DNA from 2 places in the Stenotrophomonas sp. JC08 genome. Region 2 is predicted to be linked to the other one. Evidence: predicted binding sites of a transcription regulator. Region 2 holds the regulator's gene; the other holds the start of a gene.
What was found. The regulator FliA, encoded in region 2, starts transcription of late flagellar genes. The targets are predictions, from matches to a motif close to TAAAGTTTNNCNNNCNNNGGCCGATAA.

Region 1: a site for FliA is predicted at 3,370-3,396, ahead of motA (flagellar motor stator protein MotA). Genes of this name have one in related genera too.

The regions. Positions count from the first base shown of each region.
Region 1 covers NZ_CP197473.1:298,135-305,937, reverse strand. Annotated here, with positions in the region: gene alr (alanine racemase) at 1-298, opposite strand, end outside; gene ACSBPQ_RS01295 (D-amino acid dehydrogenase) at 298-1,563, opposite strand; gene ACSBPQ_RS01290 (winged helix-turn-helix transcriptional regulator) at 1,712-2,191, shown strand; gene ACSBPQ_RS01285 (classical arabinogalactan protein 4) at 2,250-2,639, opposite strand; gene msrB (peptide-methionine (R)-S-oxide reductase MsrB) at 2,762-3,229, shown strand; gene motA (flagellar motor stator protein MotA) at 3,426-4,280, shown strand; gene motB (flagellar motor protein MotB) at 4,291-5,238, shown strand; gene ACSBPQ_RS01265 (hypothetical protein) at 5,279-5,776, shown strand; gene ACSBPQ_RS01260 (DUF4031 domain-containing protein) at 5,791-6,066, shown strand; gene ACSBPQ_RS01255 (DUF6630 family protein) at 6,187-6,729, opposite strand; gene ACSBPQ_RS01250 (DUF3297 family protein) at 6,860-7,102, shown strand; gene ACSBPQ_RS01245 (Na+/H+ antiporter) at 7,187-7,803, opposite strand, start outside.
Region 2 covers NZ_CP197473.1:1,562,500-1,570,302, forward strand. Annotated here, with positions in the region: gene ACSBPQ_RS07135 (flagellar motor protein) at 1-732, opposite strand, end outside; gene ACSBPQ_RS07140 (chemotaxis protein CheA) at 778-2,637, opposite strand; gene ACSBPQ_RS07145 (protein phosphatase CheZ) at 2,642-3,265, opposite strand; gene cheY (chemotaxis response regulator CheY) at 3,265-3,657, opposite strand; gene ACSBPQ_RS07155 (RNA polymerase sigma factor FliA) at 3,671-4,417, opposite strand; gene ACSBPQ_RS07160 (MinD/ParA family ATP-binding protein) at 4,414-5,298, opposite strand; gene ACSBPQ_RS07165 (AAA family ATPase) at 5,285-6,973, opposite strand; gene flhA (flagellar biosynthesis protein FlhA) at 7,122-7,803, opposite strand, start outside.

The sequences.
Region 1 (7,803 bases), 1.3 Mb from region 2:
ACACCACCGTCCACAAATCGTGCTCGACGATCAGCGGCAGTTCGGTGGCGTCGAAGAAGCCCTCCATCAGCAGGATCGGCCCACGGATGCCGGCCGCGCGCAGTTCCAGCGCCTCCTCGATGCAGGCCACGCCGAAGCCATCGGCCTCATCCTGCAGCGCGCGCGCGCAGGCCACCGCACCATGGCCATAGGCATCGGCCTTGATGATCGCCAGCGCCTTGCCGCCACCCAGCTGCCTGGCCAGCCGGTAGTTGTGGCGCAGCGCCTGCAGGTCGATCAGTGCCTGTGCCGGGCGCATCAGTGGCGTCCCTTGCGGTAGCGGAAGATGTCCAGGCCTTCGCTGCTGATCTGCGGTTGCTTGCCGCTGATCAGGTCGGCCAGATAGCGGCCGGAGCCGGCGGCCATGGTCCAGCCCAAGGTGCCGTGGCCGGTGTTGAGGAACAGGTTGCGATACGGGGTTGCGCCGATCACCGGGGTGCCGTCCGGGGTGGCCGGGCGTAGGCCGGTCCAGAACTCGGCACGCGACAGGTCGCCGCCTTGCGGATACAGATCGTTGACCACCTTCTCCAGCGTGGCGCGCCGGCGCGGGTCCAGCGACAGGTCGAAACCGGCGATCTCGGCCATGCCGCCGACGCGGATGCGGTCCTGGAAACGGGTGACGGCGATCTTGTAGCTCTCGTCCAGGATTGTCGAGGTCGGCGCCATCGCCGCGTCGGTGATCGGCAGCGTCAGCGAATAGCCCTTCAGCGGATACACCGGCAGGTGCAGGCCCAGCGGCGCCAGCAGCGGCGTCGAGTAGCTGCCCAGGGCCAGCACGTAATGGTCGGCGGTTTCCAGCTGGCCGTTGATGCGCACCCCGGTGATGCGGTCGCCATCACGCTGGATCGCATCGATGCTGTGCCCGTAGCGGAATTCGACACCGCTGGCGGCGGCCAGCGCGGCCAGCTTGCGGGTGAACAGCTCGCAGTCGCCGGTCTGGTCCTCAGGCAGGCGCAGCGCGCCGACCAGCATGTCGGTCTTGCCGGCCAGCGCCGGTTCGACCCGGGCGATGCCCTGGCGGTCCAGCACTTCATACGGCACGCCGTATTCGCGCAGCACCTCGATATCCTGCGCGGCGGCATCGAGCTGCTGCTGGGTGCGGAACAACTGGGTGGTGCCCAGCAGACGGCCTTCGTAATCGATGCCGGTTTCAGCGCGCAGCGCGTTGATGCAGTCGCGGCTGTAATCGGACATGCGCACCATGCGCGCCTTGTTCACCGCGTAACGGGCCGAGGTGCAGTTGCGCAGCATCTGCAGCATCCAGCGGTACTGGTTGAGATCGGCGGTCGGGCGGATCGCCAGCGGCGCATGTTCCTCGAACAGCCACTTGATCGCCTTGAACGGTATGCCCGGCGCGGCCCACGGCGAGGTGTAGCCGAACGACAGCTGGCCGGCATTGGCAAAACTGGTTTCCAGTGACGGGCCCGGCTGGCGGTCCACCACGGTGACGTCAAAGCCGGCCTGCCGCAGATACCAGGCACTGGTCGTGCCGATCACACCGCTGCCAAGCACCAGAACACGCATCTCTCTCTCCTGACCCGATCATTTCCTGCCATCTACGCGGCAGACCCTGTAATCCACGAAGTATATTCGGCACATGGCAGTTGTTTTTTCTGTCTTATGGATCACCTGCGGGGTAATCTCTCGAAACAATCCCGCAAACCAGAGTGCCATGCCTCCCCGCAGCCGCGAACTGGACAAGATCGACCGCAACATCCTGCGCATCCTGCAGCAGGAGGGGCGCATTTCCTTCACCGAACTGGGCGAACGCGTCGGCCTGTCGACCACGCCGTGCACCGAGCGGGTGCGCCGGCTGGAGCGCGAAGGTGTGATCACCGGCTACTACGCGCGGCTGGAGCCGTCACTGGTGAAGGCCGGCCTGCTGGTGTTCGTGGAAATCAGCCTGGCCTACAAATCCGGCGACATCTTCGAGGAGTTTCGCCGCGCCGCGCTGAAGCTGCCCAACGTGCTGGAATGCCACCTCGTCTCCGGCGATTTCGACTACCTGCTCAAGGCCCGCATCAACGAGATGGCGTCCTACCGCAAGCTGCTCGGCAGCACCCTGCTGACCCTGCCGCATGTGCGTGAATCCAAGAGCTACATCGTGATGGAAGAGGTCAAGGAGACCCTGAGCCTGCCGATCGGCGAATAGACGCGGCAGACGCCGGAAGTCCGTGCGCCTGCCTGCGCACACCAGCCACGCCGCGCATTCAATCGACGATGCGCTGGCCATCTCCGCTGGGTACGGTGCGGTGGTAGCGCCCGGTGCGGGTATCCAGCACCCGGTCCGGACCAGCCTGCTGCATGCCCTGCAGCGCCCGCCCCTTGCCGTCATACACCGGGCGGGCCTGCGGCTTTGACAGCGGCTTGGGCCTGGCAGCCGGCTCGCTGTGCAGTGCCGGTTGCCGCAGGCGCTCCTGCAGCCGCGCATTGGCCGCCGCCTGGCTGTTGTCATCGGCATGGGAGCGGGAAGGTGGCGGCAAGCGCACCGCGCGGGTCGCGGTAGGCGCGGCCGCAGGCTTGAGCTGCGCCTGTGCCGTCGTCGGTGACAACAGCACCAGCAGTGCCGGCAGCAGGATGGCGGGCAACATCCGTTTCATGGCGATCTCCAGCGATGACACCGCCAGCATGCCTGCACCCGGCCAACAACGACATGAACACCACCGGTTGGTCGCACTTCCGCGGCGGCCTACCATGGGCATCCGTTCACCGGAGATCGCCCATGTCCGCCTTCGACCTCACGCCTCCCGATGCGCTGCAGCGCGCCAACCTCATCGCCGGCCTGGGGGCGGACGAGGCACGCGTGCTGTTGCAGCACGGCACCGAGGTACCGTTCTGCGGCGTGTTCCTCGACAACAAGCGCGAGGGCGTCTACTGCTGCCGGCTGTGCGGGCTGCCGCTGTACCGCTCCAGTACCAAGTTCGACTCCGGTACCGGCTGGCCCAGCTTCTTCGCCCCGTTCGATCCGGCGCATGTGCGCGGGATCCGCGACACCAGCCACGGCATGGTGCGCACCGAGGTCGTCTGCGCCCGCTGCGACAGCCATCTGGGCCACGTCTTTCCCGACGGCCCGCCGCCGACCTTCGACCGGCATTGCCTGAACTCGGTGTCGCTGGATTTCGTGGAGAACGGCCAGCCCTACCCGGATCCGCTGCAGCGTGGCGGCGCCGAGGCGCAGCCGGCGGCATAGCCGGGAGGCGTCCTGGCCGGGCCAGGGTCCAGCACCGCGGGACGGCAGCGGGCAGGCGCCGGGCAAGCCGCCGACCTCAAGGCAATTGCCGGCAGATCCCCGATCCGGGGGCTGCCGGTTTCGCCGGCGTGCGCTGCGGCTACAGATTCCACGCGGGCGGCCGACAACGGGACATCCCCTTCCCGCGTCTGCTCCCATGCTCATTCTCGTCGGCCTGCTGGTTGTCATCGTTGCCGTGCTCGGCGGTTATGTCGGGGCGCACGGGCGCCTGGGGGCGCTGTGGCAGCCCTATGAGCTGGTGATCATCGGCGGCGCGGCGCTGGGCGCGTTCCTGGTCGGCACGCCGCTCAAGCTGGTCAAACAGACCCTGGCCGCGGTCGTGGGCACGTTCAAGGGCCCGCAGTACCGGCGCCAGGACTATCTGGACGTGCTGAGCCTGCTCTACGAGCTGCTCAACAAGGCGCGCAAGGAAGGTTTCATGGCGCTGGAGGAGCATGTGGAGAATCCGGCCGACAGCCCGGTGTTCGCCAGCTACCCGAAGATCCAGGCCGATCAGCACCTGATGGACTTCATCACCGACTGCCTGCGGCTGATGATCGGCTCCAACATCGAGCCGCACGAGCTGGAAGCGCTGCTGGAACTGGAGCTGGAGAAGCACCACGAGGAAGTGCTGGCACCGGCGCACGTGCTGAACAAGGTCGCCGACGGCCTGCCCGGTTTCGGCATCGTTGCCGCGGTGCTGGGCATCGTCATCACCATGGGTTCGATCGGCGGCGACATCCAGGAAGTCGGCGGCCACGTCGCCGGCGCGCTGGTGGGCACCTTCCTCGGCATCCTGCTCGGCTACGGTTTCGTCGGCCCGCTGGCGGCAGCGGTGGAAGCGCGCGCCGAGCAGGACGCGCGCATCTACGAATCGGTCAAGACCGCGCTGCTGTCCTGCCTGCGCGGCCACAACCCGAAGATCGCGCTGGAGTTCGCCCGCAAGACGGTGCCCTCGGCGCTGCGCCCGGGCTTCAGCGAGTTCGAGCAGCACCTGAAGTCGGTCAAGTAAGGCGCGCGCGATGAGCGAAAGCAAACCCACGGTGGTGATCCGCCGGGTCAGGAAGGTCAAACGCGCCGGCCACCACGGCGGTGCGTGGAAGGTGGCCTACGCCGACTTCGTCACCGCGATGATGGCCTTCTTCCTGGTGCTGTGGCTGATGGCCGCCACCAGCAAACCCGAGCGCGCGGCCATTTCCGAATACTTCCGCAATCCCAGCCCGCTGTCCGGCAGCAGCGCCACGCCGGCACCGGGCATGGCCGGTCCGGGCGGCGCCAGCACCTCGATGATCAAGCTCGGCGGCGCCACCGATGTATCGCGCGGCAACAGCAACGACCCGTTCCAGAACCAGCAGGAAGCCGTGCCGACCCCGGTACAGGAACGCAAGCGCGAGAAACAGCGGCTGGAAGCGTTGAAGCAGGAACTGCAGGAAGCCATCAGCCAGAGCCAGGCGCTGGAGCCGTTCAAGGACCAGCTGCTGCTGGACATCACTCCCGAAGGCCTGCGCATCCAGATCGTGGACCAGCAGAACCGGCCGATGTTCGACCTCGGCAGCGCACGGCTGATGCCGTACACGCAGGCGATCCTGCAGGAACTGTCGCACTTCATCAGCCAGGTGCCCAACCGCATCAGCCTGACCGGCCACACCGACACCACCGCCTATTCCACCCGGTTGGGCTACAGCAACTGGGAGCTGAGCGCCGACCGCGCCAATGCGGCGCGGCGTACGCTGCTGGAAGCGGGCATGGACGAGGCCAAGGTCGCGCGCGTGGTCGGGCTGTCCTCCTCGGTGCTGTTCGACAAGGCCAACCCGCAGAACCCGATCAACCGCCGCATCAGCATCGTGGTGATGACCAGCGAGGCCGAAGCCGCGGCCCTGAACGAAACCGGCACCCTGCCACTGCCGGCCCCGGCAGCCCCCGCCGCAGCGGCCGCGAGTGGCGGCGACCCGGTCACGGTTGCCGACTGAGGCCTACAATGGGCCCCGTTTTCCTTCTATTCCGAAGCCCATGTCCAAGCTTTCCAAAGCCAAGCGCGACAAGCGCAAGAAGCAGGCCCCGCGCCGTCCGTTCGCCCGCCTGAACGCCCAGCAGCCGGTGCAGAACCACGCCGTGCTGGTCAATGAAGAAGGCCAGGTGGTGGCCGCCATCGGCCTGCAGGGCAACGAGTGGCTGCTGGCCATCGGCGGCCAGACCATGGGCAACGCCGACAACCCGGTGCCGATGCTGGCCATGCTCAAGCACCTGGCCAACGTGCAGGAGAAGGAAGGCCGCAAGGTCACCCTGGAATACTCCCAAGCCCTGCAGCAGATGATCGACGACCTGGCCGCCGAAGAGGGCAAGACCGCCGACGAGTATCTGGCCGCCCTGGTCGCCGAGTTCGAGGGCGACGACGCGGAAACCGCCGCCGAGGACGCGGACGCAACCGCCGCTGACGACACCGCAACCGCTGCGGAAACGGAAGTGCCGGCCGCCGACGCCAGCAGCGACACCGCGCCCAAGGCCTGAGCCACGGCACGCTCGTGACGGTCTATATCGACGATGCGGTCCACCCGTGGCGCGGCGAGCGCTGGGCGCATCTGATGGCCGACACCCTGCCCGAGCTGCATGCGCTGGCGCAGCGGCTCGGGATCCCGCGACGGGCGTTCCAGAACCGTCCCAGCGGCGCGCATTACGACGTACCGGCCTCCCTGCATGCCCAGGCCGTCGCGTTGGGCGCAAAGGCGATTTCTCGGCATACCGACCGCGCCCTGCTGCGCCAGGTCATTGCCAACGCGCGGGCGCAGTACCAGCCCTGACCCGCCGGCGGATTGCAGAAGCGGCTGATGCCGCGAAAGCCGAGATCAGGGAAGCAATCGGCGTGCCGATGATCCGCTGGAGCACGGGGTCGCGGCTGACGCCGCTCCTGCAGAATTCGTTTAGAACGGGTCGCTGCCCGGCCGTACTTCCACCCCCAGCAGCGAGCACAGCGCCAGCATCGCCTCGTCATCACGGCTGAGCGCGATCCAGCCGGCGTAGGCATCGCCATCGGTGCTCCAGTTCCACAGCGAATAGCCGTGCTCGCGCAGCTTGTCGTAGGCGATGCCCATCAGCGCCGGCACATCCAGCCCGTCGGTGAACTCCTCGTCATCCAGATCGCCGCCCCAGTCGATGCGCAGGTTCCAGCGCGTGGCCAGCTCCTCCATCGCCGCGACGAAGGAGTCGGTGTCCTTCCAGTCCACGTAGAAGCCCGAGCGCCAGTCGATGGCGTCCTTCAGGTCCCACAGCCACTGCTCGTCGCTGCCGTCCTCTTCGGCACCGGCGCGGGCTTCGCGCCAGGCATCGAACTGCTGCAGTGCCGCGTCCTCGTCGCCGGGATTGATCAGCCACAGCAGGTTCCAGACCCGCGCCGGATGGTCGTCTTCGCCGAAGTCCGGGTGCAGCTCATCGGAATCTTCGTAATCGGCGCTGTTGTCAGGCATGGGTCGGCTTCCACTACAGGTCTGGCGCGCATTCTGCCGCCCGCGGCGTGACAGCGAAAGCCTGGCGCCGTCACAGCGGTTATCCTTGCGCCCCGAAGAGGGCCACGGTGGCCTTCAGTGAAATACCGATATGAGCGATACCCCTCCCGATCATCTGGCGGTCAACCCGCACAGTCCGTTCCACAATGCCGAAGCGCTGCAGCGCGGTGTCGGCGTACGTTTCAACGGCATCGAGCGCGATGACGTGGAGGAATACTCGGTCAGCGAAGGCTGGATCCGCGTGCAGGCCGGCAAGGCCCGCGACCGTCGTGGCAATCCGATGACGCTGAAGATCAACGGCACGGTGGAACCGTATTTCCTCGAAAGCAAGTGACGGATGGGAGCAACGGGAAACACGTGGAAGCAGCGCCTGCTTCTGCGGTTGCCCGTTGCCCGTTGCGCTTCACTCGCGCCTGCTTTAATCGCGCTGCCGGCTTTCCAGCAGGTCCAGATTGCGGATCAGCTTGCGCGCGAGCTCGTCGGAGATCTGCCCGCGCCGGGTTAGCCGGAACAGTTCCTCGCGCTCGGCACTGAGCCCGGCCGCGCGCAGGCTGCGATAGACCTGCTCCATGCGCCTGAATTTTTCCGGGTCGCCATCCGGCCCCTGGCCCTTTTCCAGATTGCGCCGGTACAGCAGGCTCACCCGCGCCGCGGCATCGTTGTAGAGCTGCACACTGGTCACCGGCTGGCCTTCCACCAGTTGCTGGCGTGCCTTTTCCACCGCCGCCAGCGCGCTCTTGGACGACAGCTTGCGTGCCAGCTCCTCCTCGCGCCGGCCGCTGTCATCGCGCGGCAGCTCCAGCCCCCGCAGCAGGCGTGGCAGCATCAGGCTGGCGCTGACCAGCGATACCAGGATCACCGCCGCGGCCAGGAAGATCACCAGATCACGAGCCGGAAACGCATCCCCCCCCGGCACCATCAGTGGCAGCGTCAGCACGCCGGCCAGGGTGATGGCACCGCGCACGCCGGCCACCGACATCGCCAGCACCACGCGTGTCGGCATGCGTGGACCCTGCTCGCCGCGCCAGCGGGCCT
Region 2 (7,803 bases):
AAAGCCGGCCAGGCTGGTTTCGATATTGCGCGGGTTCTCGCCCTGGGCAATGGCGATCAGGCCTTCGATGACCATCTCGCGCTCGCGGCTGTTGTGCGCGATGACGTTCTTGAGCTTGGCGGCGATCGGCAGGAACAGCAGGTTGGCCGAGGCGATACCGTAGATGGTGGCGGTGAACGCGGCGGCGATGCCATGGCCGAGCATGCTCGGATCGGCCAGGTTCTTCATCACCGCGATCAGCCCCAGCACCGCACCGATGATGCCCAGCGTCGGTGCATAGATGCCCATGCCCTCGAACACCTTGGTGGCGGCAAGGTCGTGGTGCTCCTGGCTGCCCAGTTCGATTTCCAGCATGTGGCGGATGGTTTCCGGCTCCACGCCGTCGACCACCAGCTGCAGGCCCTTGCGCACGAACGGGTCGTCCTGCAGTTCCACCTGCGACTCCAGCCCCAGCAGGCCCTGGCGACGGGCGATATTGCTCCAGTCCACGATCTGCTGGATCAGCGCCGGGCGGTCGCTTTCCGGCGGGAACACCACCCAGCGCACGATCTTGAAGGCATGTTTGAAAATTGCCGGCGAGGTGTGCAACAGGATCGCCGCCGTGGTGCCGACGATCACGATCACGAACGCCGCCGGCGACCACAGTGACGACAGCCCGGCACCTTTCAGGATGCTGCCGCCCACCAGCGAGGCCAGGGCGAGAAAGAGTCCGATGATGCTGAGTCTGTCCATTTATAAGGTATCGGCTTGGAGTGGGGCTACTTGAACGGAAGCGCGTCAGTCCTGCGGGTTGCGCAGGCCATCGACGTCGAGAATCAGTGCCATGCGGCCGTCGCCGATCAGGGTCGCGCCGGCATAGCCACGCAATCCGCGCAGCGCCTTGGGCAGCGGCTTGATCACCACTTCCTCGCGGCCGCGCACCTGGTCCACGACCAGTCCGAAGCGGGCTTCACCGACCTGCAGCACGACGATGGTCAGCAGCGGGGACGGGGTTGGCGGCACGGCCAGCCACTGGCGCAGGTCCACCAGCGCCAGCGTGTGCGACTTGCGGTCCAGTACCGCGCGACCGTCGAACCAGCCCAGCGAGGTGGCCGGTGCATGCAGCACCTCCATCACCCTCGCCAGCGGCAGCGCGTAGACATCCTGACCGGCCTGCACCAGTAGGGTCGGCAGGATCGCCAGGGTCAGCGGCACGCGGATCAGGAAGCGGCTGCCACGGCCGAGTTCGGACTGGATCTGGATCTGGCCGCTGAGCTCGCGGATGCGCGACTGCACAACGTCCATGCCGACGCCGCGACCGGAGATGTCGGTGACCTGCTGTTTGGTCGAAAATCCCGGTAGGAACACCAGGTGCAGGCATTCCTCGCTGCTCAGGCGTGCGGCGGCTTCCGGGTCGATCAGCCCCTTCTCGCGGGCCTTGGCGCGCAGGCGTTCGGGGTCGATGCCGGCGCCATCGTCCTGGATCTCGATGGAGACGTAGTCGCCTTCCTGCTGGGCGGACAGGCGGACGTGGCCCATGCGCGGCTTGCCTTGCGCTTCGCGCAGGTCGGGGGCTTCCACACCGTGGTCGATGGCGTTGCGCACCAGATGCACCAGCGGGTCGGCCAGCGCCTCGACCAGGTTGCGATCCAGCTCGGTGTCGGCGCCGACCAGTTCCAGATCGACTTCCTTGTCCATCGCGCGGGCGACGTCGCGGGCGACCTTGGGAAAGCGCGAGAACACTTTGCCGACCGGCTGCATGCGGGTACGCATGACCGCCGATTGCAACCGCGCGGTGGCGATATCCAGGGTGGAAACGGCGCGGTCCAGCTCCTCGTCCTTCAACCGCGTGCGCAGCGTCTTGAGGCGGTTGCGGGACAGCACCAGTTCGCCGATCAGGTTGACGATGGCATCCAGCCGCTTGGTGTCCACGCGCACCGTCTGCTCCGGTTCCACCGCTTTGGCGGCTGACTTGGGCGGCGCGGTGGGTTTCGGCGCCGGGGCAGGGACCGGGACCGGTCGCGGCGGGGGAGCCGGGGCAGTGACGGTGGCCAGCGGTTGCGCACCGGGCGCGGCACCCCCGTGCAGCTGGTCGAGCAGGGCTTCGAACTCGTCTTCGCTGATCAGCTCTTCATCGGCCTTCGCCGCCAGCGTGGCACCGGGTGCGGTGCTGCCGTGCAGCGCATCAAGCAGGGCCTCGAATTCGTCCTCGCTGATCAGGTCGCTGTCGTTCCCGGCGGCGACCGTTGCCACGGCCTTGACCGGAGCTGGGGCGGGTGCAGCACCGATATCGAACTGGGCGATCAGGCTGGCCGGGGCGTGCACCGGCTCGGTGCCGGCGGCCACGGCGTCGAGCATGGACTGCAGCCAGTCCAGTGATTGCTGGGCGGCGTCGAAATGGTGGGCCAGCAACTCGGCCTTGCCCGAGCGCGCCAGCCCCAGTGTTTCTTCGGCGACATGGCACAGCTCGACCATCGGTGTGATCGACAGGAAGCCGGCGCCGCCCTTGAGCGTATGGAAACCGCGGAACACCAGGTTGAGCTGCTCGGCGTCCTGTGGCGCCTGCTCCAGCGTGACCAGCTGTTCGCCGAGGCGGTCGAGGATTTCCTGGGCTTCAAGGATGAAGTCGGCGGCGATGTCGTCGGCAAAGGCACTCATGCGCTTACAGCCCCAAATCGGAAAGCAGATCGTCGGCGTCGTGCTGGGAAACGGCGTGACGGTCCAGTCCGCCCACGGCAGGGCCGGCCAGTGTGTTGCCCGGTGCTTCTTCTTCCGGCTGCGGCAGTCCCAGCGCGCCGAAGCCCTCGTGTACGCGACGGACGATGCTGACCACGCGGCGGATGATCTGGCCGGTAAGGTCCTGGTAGCTCTGGGTCAGGGCGATCTCGGTGAGGTTGCGGCGGATCTGCTCCAGCGCCTGTTCGTGCTCGACTGCCGGCAGGCGGCTTTCGCGCAGGCCGGTGACCAGCTCGCGGCACTGTTCGGCCAGGTCCAGCGTGCGGTGGGTGGCCTTCTCGGTCATCTCCACGACGTGGTCCAGGCGCGCGCAGGCATCATCCAGCTCGCCGGCATCGCTGGGCACGGTGGGCAGGTCGCCCAGCGCCTGGCCGAGCTCGCGTGCCAGCCGGCCCAGTCCGGCCATCATCGGCTGCGTGCGCAGCGCGGCCAGCGCGTCGATTTCCTGGCGCCAGCCGGCCTCGTCGCCGCTTTCCAGCGCGCCCAGCGCCTCCTGCAGATGCTGGATCAGCGCATTGCGGTCGCCTGCGGTATCGGGGGGCGTGACCATCAGGCGCTCGCCGCCAGGCGTTCAAAGATCTTGCCGAGCTTCTCTTCCAGCGTCTGCGCGGTGAACGGCTTGATGATGTAGCCGTTCACGCCGGCCTGTGCGGCTTCGATGATCTGCTCGCGCTTGGCCTCGGCGGTCACCATCAGCACCGGCAGGGTCTTGAGCTTGGGATCGGCGCGCACCGCCCTGAGCAGCTCGATGCCGGTCATCACCGGCATGTTCCAGTCGGTGACGATGAAATCGAACGGCTGGCTCTGCAGCAGCGACAGCGCGGCATGCCCGTCCTCGGCCTCGGCGGTATTGGTGAAGCCCAGGTCGCCGAGCAGGTTCTTGACGATGCGGCGCATGGTCGAGAAGTCGTCGACGATCAGGATGCGCATGTTCTTGTTCAAAGGGCTTTCCTCTTCATGATTCCTCGAGGCCGGCATCGGCCGCCTCGAATGTTTTCAACCGGCTGCGCAGGCGCAGCGCCGCCTGGCCGTGGATCTGGCAGACCCGCGACTCGCTCACGCCCAGCACTGCGCCAATTTCCTTCAGGTTCAATTCCTGCTCGTAGTACAGCGACAGCACCAGCTGTTCGCGTTCGGGCAGCTGGGCGATGGCCTTGCCCAGCTCGGCGCCGAACTGGCTGCGTTCAAGCACCTGCAGCGGGGTCGGGCCGCCGGTGGTCGGGGTATCCAGTTCGCCCTGGTCCTCGATGCGCGACTCCAGGCTCAGTACCTGGCCGCGCGAGGCGTCCTCGACCAGCCGCATGTATTCGTCCAGCGGCAGCTCCATCGCTTCGGCCACTTCGGTGGCGCTGGCGGCGCGGCCACTGGCCTGCTCGATGCGGCGGATGGTGTTGGCGGCTTCACGGGCGCGGCGGTGCACCGAGCGTGGCACCCAGTCGCCGCGGCGGATCTCGTCGATCATCGAGCCGCGGATGCGGATCGAGGCGTAGGTCTCGAACGAGGCGCCCTGATCGGCGTCATAGCTGCGCGAGGCTTCCAGCAGGCCCATCATGCCGGCCTGGATCAGGTCGTCGACCTCGACGCTGGCCGGCAGGCGCGCGGCCAGGTGATGGGCGATGCGGCGCACCAGGTCGGCATGCCGGGTGATGCAGTCGTTGCTGCTGGCACGCTGCACTTCGCGGTACTGGGCGGCGGCGTTCATGCAGGCACCCCGCGCTGGATGATGCGCTCCAGGAAGAACTCCACGCCGCCACGGGCCTCGGTCGGTGCTTCCCAGCGGGCGGTGCGACGGGCGATCTCCTGGATCGCCAGCGCGGCCGGCGAGGACGGGTAGGCCTTCATCACCGGCTGCTGGCGCTGGACCGACAGCCGCAGCCAGTCGTCCTGTGGCACGCAGCCCAGGTAGTTCAGCGACACGTCGGCGAGGAACTTGTCGCACACGCGCACCAGCTTCTCGTACAGCACGCGGCCTTCGTTGGCATCGCGCGCCATGTTGGCCACCACCTGCACGCGGTCCACGCCACGTTCGCGCGAGAGCACCTTGATCAGCGCGTAGGCGTCGGTGATCGAGGCCGGTTCGTCGCAGACCACCACCACGGTGTCCTGCGCGGCCTGGCAGAAGGTCAGCACGCTGTCGGTGATGCCGGCGGCGGTGTCGATGATCATCACGTCCAGGTCGCGTTCCAGCTCGGAGAACACGTTGACCAGGCCGACGTGTTCGGCCGGCTGCAGTTCGGCCATGTGCCGGCGACCGGACGCGGCCGGCACCACCAGCACCCCGTTCGGGCCTTCCAGGATCAGCTCCTCCAGCGTGCAGCGCCCGGCGACCAGGTCGGCCAGGGTGTGCGTGGGCTTGAGGCCGAGGATCACGTCGATGTTGGCCAGGCCCAGATCGGCGTCCAGCAGCAGCGTGCGCTTGCCCATCCCGGCCAGCGCCACGGCCATGTTGGCCGAGATGTTGGTCTTGCCGACGCCGCCCTTGCCACCGGTGACCGCGATGGTGCGCACCGGGCCGGCCGGCTGGCGGCGGGTGGCCGACAGCGGGAAGGTGTTGGTCAGTTGGGCGTACTCACGCGACGGCATTGTTGAACTCCATGTTGCAGGGCATATCGGCCGCGCGGCGCAAATCTTCAAGGCGAAGTACGAGATTGGCCGCAGAGGCGCGGTGCAGGTCCTCCGGAACGTCCTGGCCGTCCGTCACCCAGGTGATCGGCAGGCTGTGATCGACCGCCACCGACAGTGCCGAACCGAAGCGGCCGGTCTCATCGAGCTTGGTCAGCACCAGCCCCTGCGGATTGGCGGCACCGAAGCGGCGCACCACTTCATCCATGTCCTGGAAGCTGGTGTTGGCCGGAAGCACCAGCAGGGTGCGGATCTGGCCGGCGGCACGCAGCCACTGCAGCTGCGCGGCGAGGGCACGGTCGCGCTGGCCCAGCCCGGCGGTGTCGATCAGCACCAGCTTGTAGTCGGCCAGCCGTTCCAGCAGCTGGTTGAGGTTGGTGCCGCTGTTGGCCTCGTGCACGGCAATGCCGAGCTGGCGGCCGAAACCGTACAGCTGCTCGCGGGCGCCGATGCGCTGGGTGTCGGTGGTGACCAGCGCCACGTCGCGGGCGGCATGGGCTTCGGCGAAACGCGAGGCCAGCTTGGCGATGGTGGTGGTCTTGCCGGCGCCGGTGGGGCCGACCAGGGCGATGACGCCGCCGGTCTCGATCGGATCGATCGGGGCGATCGGCAGCTTGCGCGAGATCAGCCCCAGCATCAGCCCACGGGCACGGGCCGGATCAGTGCCCAGCGGAATCTGCATCACCACATCACGCGCCAGGCCGGCGTCGAAGCCGTATTCCTCCATCAGATCCAGCGCGTTGGCACGCACCGCGCTGCCGCGCAGGCGCTCATCGGTGAAACGGCTCATCTCGCGCTCGATCAGCTGGCGCATGTCGGCCACTTCGCGGCGCAGCTCCAGCATCTGGGTGTCATCGCGTGGCGTGCTGTCGACGGCGACCAGCGACGGCACCGGCGCCGGTTCGGTGGCCGCGACTGCGGCGACTGCCGGCTGCGGTTCTGCGGCGACCGGCAGTGGCGGCAACGTCGGCGCCGGCGGCGGCGTCGGCATTGCGTCCCGGGTGATCGACGCAATGTCTGCCGGGGTGTCGTCGATCATGAAATTGGCGCGGGTGCCCACGCCCGCCGTCGCGGTTGCCGGCGGTGGTGCCGGAATCTCGGCGAGTGCCGCCGCCGGGCGGGCAGTACCGGGGGCGAGGAAGGCCGGCACCACCGGCGCATCGTCGGCAGGAGGCAGGGTGGCGAAGGTCTGTTGCGCTGCCGCTGGGGTATCGGCGCGCGGCTGTGGTGGCGATGGCGGCTGCGGCTGCAGCATTGCGGCAAAGCGGCTGTGCCGCGGCAGCAGGTCGGCGCTGCTGTCCAGGGAACGGCCGGTGGCGCCCACCGCCGAGCGGGCCAGCGCGGCCACGGCGGAAGCGGTGGGAATGACGGCTTCCGGCTCGGCAGTCTTGCGCCGGGTGACGGCGGCCATGATCGCTTCGGCGGCGCTGCGTGGCTTGGCCGGCTTCGCCGGGGCCGGGCGGCTGGCTTCCAGGGCGCGTTGCACAGCGGCTTCGTCGTAGTTGGCCGCCGCCACGATCTCGACACCTTCCTCGATCCGCCGGTTGGACAGGATCACCGCGTCCGGACCGTGTTCCTTGCGGACCAGGTTCATGGCGGTGCGCATGTCGGCGGCGACGAAACGTTTGATTTTCATGCTGTGGTACCGGGAATTTGAATGCGGTTGCGACGAAGGCGATGGGTGGCTGTTGCTGTTGAACATGGCGGTGGTAGCTCCTGCGTCCTTCGTTGCTGCGGTTTTTTCAGGCGTCCGGTTTACGTCACCGGTGCCGGGTTCCAGTGCTTCAGCTGATCGTGCCGACCAGCTTCAGGCGCTTGTCCTCCGGCACTTCGCTGTAGGCCAGTACCGACAGCGCGGGGACGCTGTGGCGGACCATCCGGGCGAGTGCGGCGCGGACCGGGCCCGGTACCAGCACCACCGCCGGCTCGTTGCGTGCCTCCTGCTTGCCGACACATTCGGCAAGACTCTGGTGGAGGCGTTCGGCGAGACCGGGTTCCAGTGCGGCACCATTGCCTTGTGTGGATTCTTGCAAGACCCGTTCCAATTGCGGATTGAGGGTGAACACCGGAAGCTCCGGCGCCATCCCGGCGATCTCCTGCACGATGAAACGGCCCAATGCGTTGCGTACCGCGGCGGTGAGCGCGGCCGGGTCCTGGGTCTGCGCGGCGTTCTCCACCAGTGCCTCGGCGATCTTGCGCAGCTGGCGCACCGGGATGCGTTCGGTGAGCAGGTTCTGCAGCACGCGCGCGACGACGGAGATCGGCAGCGCCTTCGGAGTGAGGTCTTCCACCAGCTTGGGCGCGCTCTTGGCCAGCGTCGCCAGCAGCTGCTGGACTTCCTCGTGGCCGAGCAGCTCCGGCGCGTGTTCGCGGATCAGGTGCGACAGGTGGGTGGCGACCACGGTGGCCGGATCGACCACGGTGTAGCCCAGCGATTCGGCATGGGCGCGCTGGTGCGGCTGGATC